DNA from 4 places in the Pseudocitrobacter sp. 2023LY-00077 genome. Region 2 is predicted to be linked to each of the others. Evidence: predicted binding sites of a transcription regulator. Region 2 holds the regulator's gene; each other region holds the start of a gene.

Region 1 (3,521 bases), on a different contig from region 2:
CTGCAACCGACTCAGGCGCAGTCTCAGTCAGCGGCGCCCGCGAAAGCGCAGTAATCGTTGATATGTCGGATGGCGTTGCGCCATCCGACGTTTTACCCTCAATCCTGTCTCAATACCCGACGCCCGTAGGCCAGCAGCGCATCCGTCACATTGCGCATCATGCGGCTTTCCGGCGCGAAGCGGTGCCAGTACAGCATCCGACGCTGGAACAGACCTGGTGTCAGGTCAATCAGCTCACCCGAAGCCAATTCTTTCTCAATCTGCAAATGCGGGATCATGCAGCAGGTCGTTCCCTGACGCGCCAGTTGAACGAAGGCTTCTGATGAATTCACGATATGACACGGCACGCTGCCCGGCGGCAAATCAAAGTTTTGCTGCAGGAAGGCCTGATGCATATCGTCGAGATGGTCAAATGCCACGGCAGGCGCTTTCAGCAGCGCTGAACGCGTCACGCCATTCGGGAAGTAGCGCTCGGCAAACGCTTTTGAACCCACAAACAGATAGTCCAGCGCGCCTAACTGATCGACCAGACAGCTTGGTAGCGCCTGCGGTTGGATACTCACCGCGCCAACCACTTCACCGCGACGCAAGCGTTCTTGTGTGCGCGTTTCATCCTCTACCTGCAAGTTCAGGCGAATAGGCGAGTTAACCAGCACATCGGCAAGCGCTGGCAGCAGCCAGGTTGCCAGACTGTCGGCGTTGACCGCCAGCGACAGCAGCAGAGGCGTTGAACCCGTTTGCTCATCGCCCAGCCACTCGTCTTCCAGCAGCTCAACCTGACGCAGCAGCGCCAGCAGCTTTTGCCCTTGCTCTGTCGGGCGCGGTGGAACGGTTCGCACCAGCAACGGTTGCCCGAACATATTTTCCAGTTGTTTAATTCTCTGCGACACGGCTGACTGGGTTATGCAAAGCTTTTGCGCTGCGCGCTCAAAGCCGCGTTCCCGGATAACCGCATCCAGCGCCTGTAATGTTCTGTAGTCAGGACGTTTCATTGCGTTGAGGGGCTCCTCTAAAATCGTTATCTCGCACTATGACATAAATTGCAGGCAGATACAGACGAAATTGGTGCCTGGCGCAATGCGACAACCCGCGCATATGTTCTATAATGCGGCAAATATCATTACAGCACGGGCAATAATCATGACGCAGGATGAACTGAAAAAAGCAGTAGGCTGGGCAGCGCTTCAATATGTACAACCAGGCACCATCGTTGGTGTGGGCACGGGCTCTACCGCCGCGCACTTTATCGATGCGCTGGGTACCATGAAAGGGCAGATTGAAGGCGCAGTATCCAGCTCTGATGCTTCTACCGAGAAACTGAAAAGCCTGGGGATCACCGTTTTTGACCTTAATGAAGTTGACCGTTTGGGTATCTACGTTGACGGTGCAGATGAAATCAACGGCCACATGCAGATGATCAAAGGTGGCGGTGCGGCGTTGACGCGTGAAAAGATTATTGCCTCCGTTGCGGACAAATTTATCTGCATCGCAGATGCCTCTAAGCAGGTTGATATTCTTGGTAATTTCCCGCTGCCGGTTGAAGTTATCCCGATGGCGCGCAGCTGCGTGGCACGCCAACTGGTGAAGCTGGGTGGTCGCCCGGAATACCGTCAGGGCGTCGTAACCGACAACGGCAACGTGATTCTGGACGTACATGGCCTGGAAATTCTTGATGCCATCGCGCTGGAAAACGCCATCAACGCTATTCCCGGCGTAGTGACCGTAGGATTATTCGCCAATCGTGGTGCTGATGTGGCACTCATTGGTACGGCTGATGGTGTGAAAACCATCACGAAATGATCTGACTGGGGGAAGCGCAATTCCCCCAAAATTTTTTACCCGCCTGATTTTGGTGACTTGTGTCACATTTCATAAAACCACTTCATTAACATCCCATCTAATTTCTTATGTGTAGCATTTTATGCTGACATTTTGCCCTGCGTGAAATTTCCGCGTGACGCACACGCAAACGTTTAGATTGCCGCGATAGTTTTTTTTGATATGTTGCTTAGGTGAACTTTCGTTCATCACAACATCAGTAAAACAAAGACAGGGCGGGGAAATGGCTAAGGTATCACTGGAAAAAGAGAAGATTAAATTTCTGCTGGTAGAAGGCGTACATCAGAAGGCTGTGGACAGCCTTCGTGCAGCAGGTTACACCAACATCGAGTTTCACAAAGGCGCGCTGGACAGCGAGCAACTGAAAGAGTCTATCCGTGATGCCCATTTCATTGGCCTGCGCTCCCGTACGCATCTGACCGAAGAAATTTTTGAGGCGGCGGAAAAACTGGTGGCGGTAGGCTGCTTCTGCATCGGCACCAACCAGGTTGACCTGAAAGCGGCGGCAAAACGCGGCGTACCGGTCTTTAACGCACCGTTCTCGAACACCCGTTCCGTGGCCGAGTTGGTGATTGGCGAACTGCTGCTGCTACTGCGCGGCGTGCCGGAAGCAAACGCCAAAGCACACCGCGGCGTGTGGAATAAACTGGCCGTGGGCTCTTTTGAAGCGCGCGGCAAAAAACTGGGCATTATCGGCTACGGTCATATCGGCACACAGCTGGGCATTCTGGCGGAATCGCTGGGGATGCACGTCTTCTTCTACGACATCGAAAACAAACTGCCGCTGGGCAACGCGACGCAGGTTCAACATCTCTCCGACCTGCTGAATATGAGCGATGTGGTCAGCCTGCACGTGCCGGAAAACGCCTCCACCAAAAACATGATGGGCGTGGAAGAACTGGCATTGATGAAGCCGGGCTCGCTGTTGATTAACGCCTCTCGCGGCACCGTTGTGGATATTCCGGCGCTGTGCGATGCGCTGGCGAGCAAACACCTGGCGGGTGCGGCGATCGACGTCTTCCCGACTGAACCGGCAACTAACAGCGATCCGTTTAACTCGCCGCTGTGCGAGTTTGATAACGTGATCCTGACGCCGCATATTGGTGGTTCAACGCAGGAAGCGCAGGAAAATATCGGCCTTGAAGTGGCGGGTAAACTGGCTAAGTATTCTGATAACGGCTCAACCCTTTCTGCGGTGAATTTCCCGGAAGTCTCGCTGCCGATTCACGGTGGCCGCCGCCTGCTGCACATCCATGAAAACCGTCCTGGTGTGTTAACCGCCATCAACCAGATCTTCGCTGAGCAGGGCGTCAACATTGCCGCACAGTACCTGCAAACCACGCCGCAGATGGGCTATGTGGTCATCGATATTGAAGCAGAAGAAGACGTGGCGCAGAAAGCGCTGCAAAGCATGAAAGCGATTCCGGGCACGGTTCGCGCACGCATGCTGTTCTGATTACCCTTCTCTAACGGGCGGGCCGCTGGCCTGCCCGTTCTTTCCCGCTCATCCTCTGCTGTTTTCCATTCTGAAACGTATGTAATCACCCTTTGCGAAGCGAGTCGTAAAAGGCAACTAAAGCCGCGCGACGGCGATTTTGCGCGCGTACGAAAGATTAGGATAGGGGCAGCATGATGCTAAAACGGGAAAGCCCCTACCGAAGCAGGGGCTCAAAGGAGAAGGG
Region 2 (3,521 bases):
AGCCGCTGCCGGTGTTTGGAGATCGTTTTGAATCACGGCGAAGGCCGGAAGATACATATCGGTGGCCAAAAAGCCCAACACGCTCAGGCCGGCGAGCCAGACTAAAAATCCTTTCCCAGGTTGCATAAAAACGCCTTTTCTTGTTTTGGAAGAGGCTGAGAGTGTAGAGAGTGAAATCTCCCTTGTGAAACGCTAATATTTGCGTGTTGGTTTCAAAAAATTTGTGAGCAGAAAATGTGGTCTGAATATTCACTTGAAGTTGTGGATGCCGTTGCGCGGAATGGCAGCTTTAGTGGCGCGGCAAATGAGCTGCACCGTGTACCTTCTGCAATCAGTTATACGGTACGTCAACTGGAGGAGTGGCTGGCGGTTCCGCTGTTTGAACGTCGCCACCGGGATGTAGAATTAACCCCCGCCGGGGCATGGTTTTTGAAAGAGGGGCGCTCTGTTATCAAAAAAATGCAGATCACCCGTCAGCAGTGTCAGCAAATTGCTAATGGCTGGAGAGGGCAGTTGGCTATCGCGGTGGACAATATCGTAAAACCAGAGCGCACCCGACAGATGATTGTCGATTTTTATCGCCACTTCAGCGACGTTGAGCTGCTGGTGTATCAGGAAGTATTTAATGGCGTATGGGATGCACTGGCGGATGGGCGCGTTGAGTTAGCGATTGGCGCGACGCGCGCGATTCCCGTGGGGGGGCGCTATGCGTTTCGCGATATGGGCATGCTGAGCTGGCAGTGCGTGGTAGCTCGTTCGCATCCGCTGGCGCAGATGGCGGGGCCGCTCAGTGATGACGTGTTGCGCAACTGGCCGTCGCTGGTGCGCGAAGATACGTCACGTTCGTTACCTAAACGTACTACCTGGTTACTGGACAACCAGAAGCGGGTCGTTGTGCCTGACTGGGAATCGTCAGAAACCTGCTTATCCGCAGGATTATGCGTTGGCATGGTGCCAGAGCATTTTGCGCGACCGAAGATAGATAAAGGCGAATGGGTTGCTCTGGAACTGGAAAACCCGTTTCCCGATGCGGCCTGTTGCCTTACGTGGCAACAAAATGACAGTTCACCGGCGCTAAGCTGGTTACTCGAATATTTAGGGGACAGTGAAACGCTGAACAACGAATGGTTGCGAACGCCCGCAGCGAGCGTTCGCAAAGAGGCTTAACGACGATAGTCGCGGAACGGGCCGTCGGCCACGGAACGGCGTTCAATCAGGCGTGGGTGCACTTCAATGGACTGCGACTCTTCGCGTTTACTGACAATTCGGTCCATCAGCATATTGAAGGCGGTTTCCCCGAGGGAATCCTTCGGCTGGTGGATGGTGGTCAGAGCCGGGGTAAAGAAACGCGAGTTGCGCACGTTGTCGTAACCAATCAGCGAGATATCCTGCGGCACGCGCAGCCCCATTTCGTCTGCGGCGCACAACGCGCCCATCGCCATGACATCGCCACCACAGAAGATAGCGGTAGGGCGCGGATTCTGGGACAGTATTTGCTGCATCGCGCGATAGCCGGATTCCGGTTCGAAATCGCCCTGCACAATCCAGTTTTCCGGCACCTTGATCATCATCTCTTCCATGGCTTTCATAAAGCCAGCCAGACGACCTGCGCCGGTATTGCGCTCCAGCGGGCCTGGGATCACGCCAATTTCGCGATGCCCACGTTCCACCAGATAACGACCAGCCATATAGCCGCCTTCGAAGGCGTTATCGATAACTGAGTCGGTAAAGTCAGCTTTCGCTTCGCCCCAGTCCATAACCACCATCGGAATATGACGGTACTCTTCCAGCATCTGCAGCAGCGAATCCGGATATTCGGAACACATCACCAGCAGGCCGTCCACGCGCTTCTGCGCCATCATGGAAAGATACGCGCGCTGTTTCTCAAGATTGTTCCACGCATTACCGAGGATCAGGGTATAGCCTTTCTGGAAGCAGTTCTTCTCAACGGCTTCAATAATTTCTGCAAAGTAGGCAGCTTCGCTGCTGGTCGCCAACAAACCAATGGATTTGGTGTGATTGACCTTCAGGCTGCGGGCCACGGCGCTGGGAGAGTAGTGCAATTCTTTGATTGCCGCCCACACCGCTTCACGCGTCTCTTCGGCGACAAAACGTGTCTTGTTAATCACATGTGATACAGTTGTAGTGGAAACGTTTGCGCGCTTCGCTACATCTTTAATAGTTGCCATTCCATCTCACTCCAGACCCGGGCCTGCCCCTGATCGATTCAATACGAAAACGTTTGCCTTCACTCACCCTGGCGCAATGTTATGAATTGCGGTTCGCCGGGAAAACGACACAGGACGACAGGAGGGGGTCAATGGCCGATACACTTTTTAATAAGCGTCGAATTTTGTCTTATCTTTGACAAAAGTGGAAGCGCAAAATAGGTTATTGCGTGAAATCCGGGAAGATTTTTGCGAATAAGTGTGCAAAAATGACATAGCTCACTTTTGGTGTGGGGATAATAAGGAGAAAAATTGATGAGTACCGAACTGAAGATGTCAATTACCACCACGGTTATTACGCTGGCGCTGATCGTGGCTGCCGCGCTGACCGCCGTCCTGCATTAACCCATCCTAAAGGGAGAGGCTGCTCTCCCTCTCTGAGATTGTTATCAATTCAGCAAAAATATTTTGCTAATTTGTTCACTTCTGTTTTTTTGTGATTGATGTCATGCTTTTGCTATCTGTTGTCACGCCGCCCTGCGTTTGCGGCAAACCGGAGTCAAAGCATGAAAGTGAATTATCCCTTACTGGCGTTAGCCGTAGGCGCATTCGGGATAGGTACCACCGAATTTTCGCCGATGGGGCTATTACCCGTTATTGCCAAAGGGGTTGATGTCTCGATTCCTGCCGCAGGTATGTTGATCAGCGCCTACGCCGTAGGTGTCATGGTTGGCGCGCCGCTGATGACGCTGCTGCTCTCACATCGCGCACGCCGCAATGCCTTAATTTTCCTGATGGCGATTTTTACCCTGGGTAACGTCCTTTCTGCTATCGCCCCGGATTACACCACGCTGATGCTGTCACGCATTATAACCAGCCTCAACCACGGCGCGTTCTTTGGTCTGGGGTCGGTGGTTGCCGCAAGCGTGGTGCCAAAACATAAACAAGCCAGCGCGGTAGCGACCATGTTTATGGGGTTGACCATCGCCAATATCGGTGGCGTTCCGGCGGCCACGTGGCTTGGGGAGACCATCGGCTGGCGCATGTCGTTCCTGGCGACGGCAGGGCTGGGCGTAATTGCAATAATCGGCCTGTGGTTGTCGCTGCCGAAGGGCGGGGCGGGTGAGAAACCAGACGTGAAACGTGAACTGTCGGTGCTGGTACGCCCACAGGTATTGTCTGCGTTGCTCACGACCGTACTGGGCGCTGGGGCGATGTTCACGCTCTATACCTATATTTCTCCGGTTCTGCACACCATCACGAATGCGACGCCTGCCTTTATCACATTAATGCTGGTACTGATTGGCGTGGGCTTCTCAATCGGTAACTATCTTGGCGGTAAATTTGCTGACC
Region 3 (3,521 bases), on a different contig from region 2:
TATTTGTAGCACTTTCAGGCTAGCGAAACGGTGGTTTGAATGGAAATATGCCTCTCAGACACAAAAAGACACCAAACTATCATCAATGTTTCTGTAAATTTTTATTGACAGAAGTTATTGGCGGCAGTGGCGAGTGTCGATATAAAAAAAACCTAATGAGGGTAATAAATAATGATGAAGCGCAATATCCTGGCAGTGGTGATCCCTGCCCTGCTGGTAGCCGGTGCAGCTAACGCTGCAGAAATCTACAACAAAAACGGCAACAAACTGGACTTTTACGGCAAAATGGTCGGTGAGCATGTGTGGACCACCAATGGTGACACCAGCAACTCTGATACCACCTATGCCCGTATTGGTGTGAAAGGGGAAACTCAAATTAACGAACAGCTGACCGGTTATGGTCAGTGGGAATACAACATGGATGCGTCCAATGTTGAAGGTTCTCAAACCAGCAAAACCCGTCTGGCCTTCGCAGGCCTGAAAGCCGGTGAATTCGGCTCTTTCGACTACGGTCGTAACTACGGCGCTATCTACGACGTTGAATCCGCAACCGATATGCTGGTTGAGTGGGGCGGCGACGGCTGGAACTACACTGATAACTTCATGACTGCGCGTACCAATGGCGTAGCCACCTACCGTAACTCTGACTTCTTCGGCCTGGTCGATGGTCTGAGCTTCGCGGTTCAGTATCAGGGTAAAAACGAAGAACGTAGCATTCAGAAGCAGAATGGCGACGGCGTCAGCACCTCTGCAACTTATGCCTTTGGTGAAGGCTTCGCGATTTCCGCAGGCTATGCGAACTCCAACCGTACTACCGATCAGAAAAACCAGGCCTTCAGCGCCAGCGGCGACAAAGCTGAAGCGTGGGCGACCTCTGCTAAGTACGATGCCAACAACGTCTATGCTGCTGTCATGTACTCTCAGACCTACAACATGACCCCAGAAGACGCTGGCTTTGCCAACAAAACCCAGAACATTGAAGCAGTAGTTCAGTACCAGTTCGACTTCGGCCTGCGTCCCTCCGTTGGCTACGTCCAGTCTAAAGGTAAAAACCTGGCTTCCCGCCCTGGCTTCGACGGCGGCACTGCTGACCTGCTGAAATATATCGAAGTGGGTACCTGGTACTACTTCAACAAAAACATGAACGTCTATGCAGCGTATAAATTCAACCTGCTGGACGAAAACGACTACACCGCAGCCACTGGCCTGTCCACCGACGACCAGGCAGCCGTGGGTATCGTGTACCAGTTCTAATCAGTACGCCACTTTGTTATATGCACAGGAAACAGGGCTTCGGCCCTGTTTTTTATATTTCAGCCAGTTAAAAATCGCGACTTTTGAAAAGGCTCGCGCTTTTCATTGCAAACGGTTGGCATTTTGTAAATCTGCCGTTAACCTGATAGCGGATTTCTCCAAGTCACTCATAAATGGAACCCCGTCATGTTTGAGAACATTACAGCCGCCCCTGCCGACCCAATTCTGGGCCTGGCCGATCTGTTTCGTGCCGACGACCGCCCGAGCAAAATCAACCTCGGGATTGGAGTTTACAAAGATGAGACCGGTAAAACCCCGGTTCTGACCAGCGTTAAAAAAGCGGAGCTTTATCTGCTGGAAAATGAAACGACCAAAAATTACCTCGGTATTGATGGTATCCCGGAGTTTGGTCGTTGCACGCAGGAGCTGCTGTTCGGTAAAGGAAGTGAAATCGTCAACGCTAAACGCGCCCGCACGGCGCAAACGCCTGGCGGTACTGGCGCACTGCGCGTCGCGGCAGATTTCCTCGCCAAAAACACCAGTGCGAAACGCATCTGGGTTAGCAACCCGAGCTGGCCGAACCATAAAGGCGTCTTCAACGCTGCGGGTCTCGAAGTTTGCGAATATGACTACTATGACGCACAGAACCATGCGCTCAATTTTGATGGCCTTGTTGCCAGCCTGAACAATGCACAGGCCGGCGATGTGGTGCTGTTCCACGGCTGCTGTCATAACCCGACCGGTATCGATCCGACGCTGGAGCAGTGGCAACAGCTGGCGAAGATCTCCGCTGAGAAAGGCTGGCTGCCGCTGTTCGATTTCGCCTACCAGGGCTTCGCCCGTGGTCTGGAAGAAGATGCAGAAGGTCTGCGCGCGTTCGCCGCGCTGCATGATGAGCTGATTGTTGCCAGCTCTTACTCTAAAAACTTCGGTCTGTATAACGAACGTGTTGGCGCCTGCACCCTGGTCACCCGCGATGCGGACAACGCCGATCGCGCCTTCAGCCAGATGAAGTCGGTCATTCGTGCTAACTATTCCAACCCGCCAGCTCACGGTGCGTCCGTTGTCGCCACCATTCTCAGCAATGACGCTCTGCGCGCTATCTGGGAACAGGAACTGACCGACATGCGTCAACGCATTCAGCGCATGCGTCTGCTGTTCGTGAACACGCTGCAGGAGAAAGGCGCGAATCGCGACTTCACCTTTATCACTAAACAAAACGGGATGTTCTCGTTCAGCGGCCTGACCAAAGATCAGGTGCTGCGTCTGCGTGAAGAGTTTGGCGTGTATGCGGTGGCGTCTGGCCGTATCAACGTCGCCGGTATGACGCCGGACAACATGGCGCCGCTGTGCGAAGCCATTGTCGCCGTGTTGTAAGACGGATCAGACGACATAAAAAAGGCCGCTTTCGCGGCCTTTTTTGCTCTTACCAGACAGGCATTTCATCCTGCAGGAACGGGTTGTGCAGCCGCTCATAGCCGAGCGTTGACAGCGGCCCATGACCTGGAATAAACGTCACGTCATCGCCCAGCGGCAACAGCTTGCGTTTAATCGCGTCGATCAGTTGGCCGTGGTCACCGCGCGGAAAATCGCTGCGCCCCACCCCGCCCTTAAAGATAACATCCCCGGAAATCAGCAAGCGCGAGGCATCATCGAAAAAGACGATGTGGCCCGGCGTATGGCCCGGACAATGAAGAACCTGCAACTTCAGGTTACCCACGCTCACCGTTTCGCCTTCATTCAGCCAACGGTCTGGCGTCAGCGGCTGGCACTCTTCGAGGCCAAACATCCGGCTCTGTTGCGGTAATCCCTGCAGCCAGAACTCATCTTCTTTTTCCGGCCCAATCACGGGAATACCGTAATGCGCAGCCAGCTCCGCCGCCGCGCCTACGTGATCAAGATGCCCGTGAGTGAGTAAAATCTGAACCAGAGTAACGCCAGCGGCCTCAACCTGTTCTTTGATTTTCTCTGCGTCGCCGCCTGGATCGACCAGCGCAGCAAGTTTCGTTTGCTCGCACCAAATCAATGAACAGTTCTGCGCGAACGCGGTGACCGGAATAATACGATAGTTCATAAGGCTCCTGTTTCGTTACCAGTGCCGCACCGGCCCGGTATCAATATGCACAAAGTTGCTACGTGGGTAGTATCCTACACCACCTGCGCGCATAGATAACGCGGCTTTGCGAATATTGCTTAACGAAACACCTTCAATATGGAAATCCATCGCCCGTCCTTTCGTGTGGTAGCTGTTTTTCGCTACACCACGG
Region 4 (3,521 bases), on a different contig from region 2:
CGGCAACAAAGAAACGATTCGCATTTTTCAGTTTGCTGACGCGTTTTGCCATCGCCATCGCTTCGGCGGCGGCAGTCGCTTCATCCAACAGAGAGGCGGAGGCGATATCCAGGCCGGTCAGATCCAGCGTGACCTGCTGGAAGTTCAGCAGCGACTCAAGGCGGCCCTGCGAAACTTCCGGCTGATAAGGGGTGTACGCGGTGTACCAGCCCGGGTTTTCCAGCATGTTGCGCTGGATAACCGGCGGCAGCTGGACGCCGGTATAGCCCATGCCAATGTAAGACTTAAAGCGCTTGTTGCGTCCGGCAATCGCTTTCAGCTCCGCCAGTGCGGCGAATTCTGTCGTCGCGTCGCCCACCTGTGGCGGGGTGGCAAGCTGGATATCTTTCGGCACGATTTGGGAAATCAGTGCAGTTAATGAATCCGCGCCAACCGTTTTCAGCATCTCCTGCTGTTGCTGAGCGTCCGGCCCGATGTGACGTTCGATAAAAGCATCACGGTTTTCAAGCTGGCTTAAAGTCTGTGTCATGAGCGATGGTTCCTGAAACGTGCGGTGATTTTAGAATGCCCTCTCCCCTGGAGAGAGGGATAGGGTAAGGGACACATTGGCACCCTCACCCCGGCCCTCTCCCTGAGGGAGAGGGAGAAAAACGGTTACTCGTCTTCTAACAGTGCTGCGTAGGCCGTCGCATCCAGCAGCGCGGCAACTTCCGCTTCGTCGCTGGCTTTGATTTTGAAGATCCAGCCGCCCGCATACGGTTCGCTGTTGACCAGCTCCGGCGAGTCGCTCAGTTCATCATTAACCGCGACGATTTCACCGCTGATTGGCGCGTAGATGTCGGACGCCGCTTTTACGGATTCCGCCACTGCGCAGTCATCGCCCGCGGCAACGGTCGCGCCGACGTCAGGCAGGTCAACAAACACCATATCGCCCAGTAATTCCTGTGCGTGTTCGGTGATGCCCACGGTGTAAGAGCCATCGGCTTCTTTACGCAGCCATTCGTGTTCTTTGCTGTATTTCAGTTCTGCAGGTACGTTGCTCATCAAAAAATCTCCAGAAAAGGGGGGAATTACGCGACGGCTTTGCCGTTGCGCACAAAAACAGGTTTGGTGACTTTTACCGGCATTTCACGGTTACGAATCTGCACGATGGCCGTCTCGCCAATGCCTTCTGGCACGCGTGCCAGTGCAATACTGTGACCGAGCGTCGGGGAGAATGTCCCGCTGGTGATCACGCCTTCCAGCGCGTTGCCGTGAGCGTCGGTGAAACGCACCGGCAGTTCGCCGCGCAGCACGCCTTTTTCGGTCATCACCAGGCCAACCAGTTGCTCGGTGCCTTTTTCACGCTGCATCTCCAGCGCTTCACGACCGATAAAGTCGCGGTCGGCGGGTTCCCAGGCAATGGTCCAGCCCATGTTGGCCGCCAGCGGAGAGATACCTTCATCCATCTCCTGGCCGTATAAATTCATCCCGGCTTCCAGACGCAGCGTATCGCGCGCGCCCAGACCACACGGTTTTACACCCGCTTCAACCAGCGCGCGCCAAAAATCGGCGGCTTTCTCGCGCGGCATCGCAATTTCGTATCCTGCTTCACCGGTATAGCCGGTGGTGGCCACAAACAAATCGCCCGTCTGTACGCCAAAGAACGGCTTCATGCCCTCAACGGCTTTTCGCTGTTCATCGCTAAACAGGGTTTCGGCTTTTGCTTTGGCATTTGGCCCCTGTACCGCAATCAGCGACAGGTCATCACGAACGGTGATTTCAATGGCGAAAGGTTCAGCGTGTTGGGTGATCCAGGAGAGGTCTTTTTCGCGGGTGGCGGAGTTTACAACGAGGCGGAAATAATCTTCGGTGAGGTAGTAGACGATAAGGTCGTCAATCACGCCGCCCGAGGCATTTAGCATGCCGCTATAAAGCGCTTTGCCGGGTTTCGTCAGTTTGGCAACGTCGTTTGCCAGCAGATAGCGCAGAAACTCGCGGGTGCGGCTGCCGTGCAGGTCGACGATGGTCATGTGCGACACATCAAACATCCCGGCGTCGGTGCGCACCGCATGGTGCTCATCAATTTGCGAGCCGTAATGCAGCGGCATCATCCAGCCGTGGAAATCCACCATGCGTGCGCCGCACTGAACGTGTTGATCATACAAAGGCGTTTGTTGTGCCATCTTGTCCTCGTTGAGTAAGCAAAGCCAACCACTTTCCATTACAAAAACCCGGCGTCGACACCGCGAACAGGCCCCGACGCAAACGTTCTCTTTTGCCTGAACTTACCACCGAAATCGGCAGTAAACCATAAGCAAAGGCGGGTCATCAGATTAGCTTATGGTCAAAATCAGCCAAAAAGCTTACAGAGTTATTCGCTATAAAAATGCGAATAGCACCACATATAATTAACATTCATGCGCAAGCATTTAGCATAAAACCATATTTAGTGCGGAAAACGAGGCGTGTTTTTCGTTATCTCAAAAACGCTGAATTAGAAAAACTAATGCGAAAAAAGGCGTGAAATTAGAATATTTCAAACGAGAGGAAGGATCTCCCGGCAGAGCGCCGGGAGAAGAAGTGTGACGCAGTTAACGAAGCCACTCAGGGAGGTCATTCAGACCCATGGCCTGACGAATCAATTGCGGTTTAACCCCTGGCAAGGTATCCGCCAGTTTCAGGCCGATATCACGAAGGAGTTTTTTCGCCGGGTTCTCGCCCGCGAAGAGTTCGCGGAAACCCTGCATGCCGGCCAGCATCATCGCGGCACTGTGTTTACGGCTGCGCTCATAGCGGCGCAGATAGAAATGCTGGCCGATATCTTTACCCTGCGCGTGCAGACGACGAACTTCATCAATCAGTTCCGCCGCATCCATAAAGCCCAGGTTAACGCCCTGCCCGGCCAGCGGATGAATGGTATGCGCCGCATCGCCGACTAACGCCAGACGGTGCGCCGCGAACTGACGCGCGTAACGCCCGGTCAGCGGATAAACCTGACGCTCGCTTTCAAGCGTACACAAACCGAGGCGATTGTCGAAAGCGATATTGAGCGCTTTGGTAAATGTATGCTCATCGGCCTTCTGCATCCGTTCAGCTTCCTGCGGCGACAGCGACCAGACTATCGAGCAAAGATGTGGCTCGGAAAGCGGCAGGAAGGCCAGAATACCTTCGCCATGGAATGCCTGACGGGCGATGGCATCATGCGGTTCCTCGGTGCGAATGGTTGCCACCAGCGCGTGATGTTTATAATCCCAGAAGGTTAACGGGATATCCGCTTTATTACGCAGCCAGGAGTTTGCGCCATCGGCCCCCACAACCAGACGCGCCGTCAGCATCGTGCTATCTTTCAACGTCAGAAATGCGTCGTTCTCCCCCCAGGCAACCTGCTGAAGTTCAGCGGGAGCCATTAAGGTAATATCCTGACAACGCTGTGCTTTTTCCCACAGCGCGTTGTGGATCACCGCGTTCTCAACGATATGGCCGAGATGACCGTAACCCAGGCTTTTATCATCAAAGGCGATGCGCCCGAAGCTGTCTTT

The links. The regulator PurR, encoded in region 2, represses purine synthesis genes. The targets are predictions, from matches to a motif close to CANGCAAACGTTTGCNTG.
Region 1: serA (phosphoglycerate dehydrogenase) is a predicted target of PurR. The motif match lies at 1,963-1,980, and genes of this name have one in related genera.
Region 3: ACWWFX_RS12995 (amino acid aminotransferase) is a predicted target of PurR. The motif match lies at 1,359-1,376, and genes of this name have one in related genera.
Region 4: gcvT (glycine cleavage system aminomethyltransferase GcvT) is a predicted target of PurR. The motif match lies at 2,241-2,258, and genes of this name have one in related genera.

Annotation. Positions count from the first base shown of each region.
Region 1 is NZ_JBSPEI010000002.1:343,839-347,359, reverse strand. It holds gene ACWWFX_RS04055 (oxidative stress defense protein) at 1-54, shown strand, start outside; gene argP (DNA-binding transcriptional regulator ArgP) at 99-992, opposite strand; gene rpiA (ribose-5-phosphate isomerase RpiA) at 1,141-1,800, shown strand; gene serA (phosphoglycerate dehydrogenase) at 2,063-3,295, shown strand.
Region 2 is NZ_JBSPEI010000008.1:78,544-82,064, forward strand. It holds gene punC (purine nucleoside transporter PunC) at 1-126, opposite strand, end outside; gene punR (DNA-binding transcriptional activator PunR) at 235-1,167, shown strand; gene purR (HTH-type transcriptional repressor PurR) at 1,164-2,189, opposite strand; gene cydH (cytochrome bd-I oxidase subunit CydH) at 2,484-2,573, shown strand; gene ACWWFX_RS12170 (MFS transporter) at 2,735-3,521, shown strand, end outside.
Region 3 is NZ_JBSPEI010000009.1:35,562-39,082, forward strand. It holds gene ACWWFX_RS12990 (porin) at 172-1,254, shown strand; gene ACWWFX_RS12995 (amino acid aminotransferase) at 1,441-2,631, shown strand; gene ACWWFX_RS13000 (MBL fold metallo-hydrolase) at 2,681-3,328, opposite strand; gene mepK (peptidoglycan L,D-endopeptidase MepK) at 3,344-3,521, opposite strand, start outside.
Region 4 is NZ_JBSPEI010000002.1:335,333-338,853, forward strand. It holds gene gcvP (aminomethyl-transferring glycine dehydrogenase) at 1-529, opposite strand, end outside; gene gcvH (glycine cleavage system protein GcvH) at 655-1,044, opposite strand; gene gcvT (glycine cleavage system aminomethyltransferase GcvT) at 1,071-2,165, opposite strand; gene ubiI (FAD-dependent 2-octaprenylphenol hydroxylase) at 2,574-3,521, opposite strand, start outside.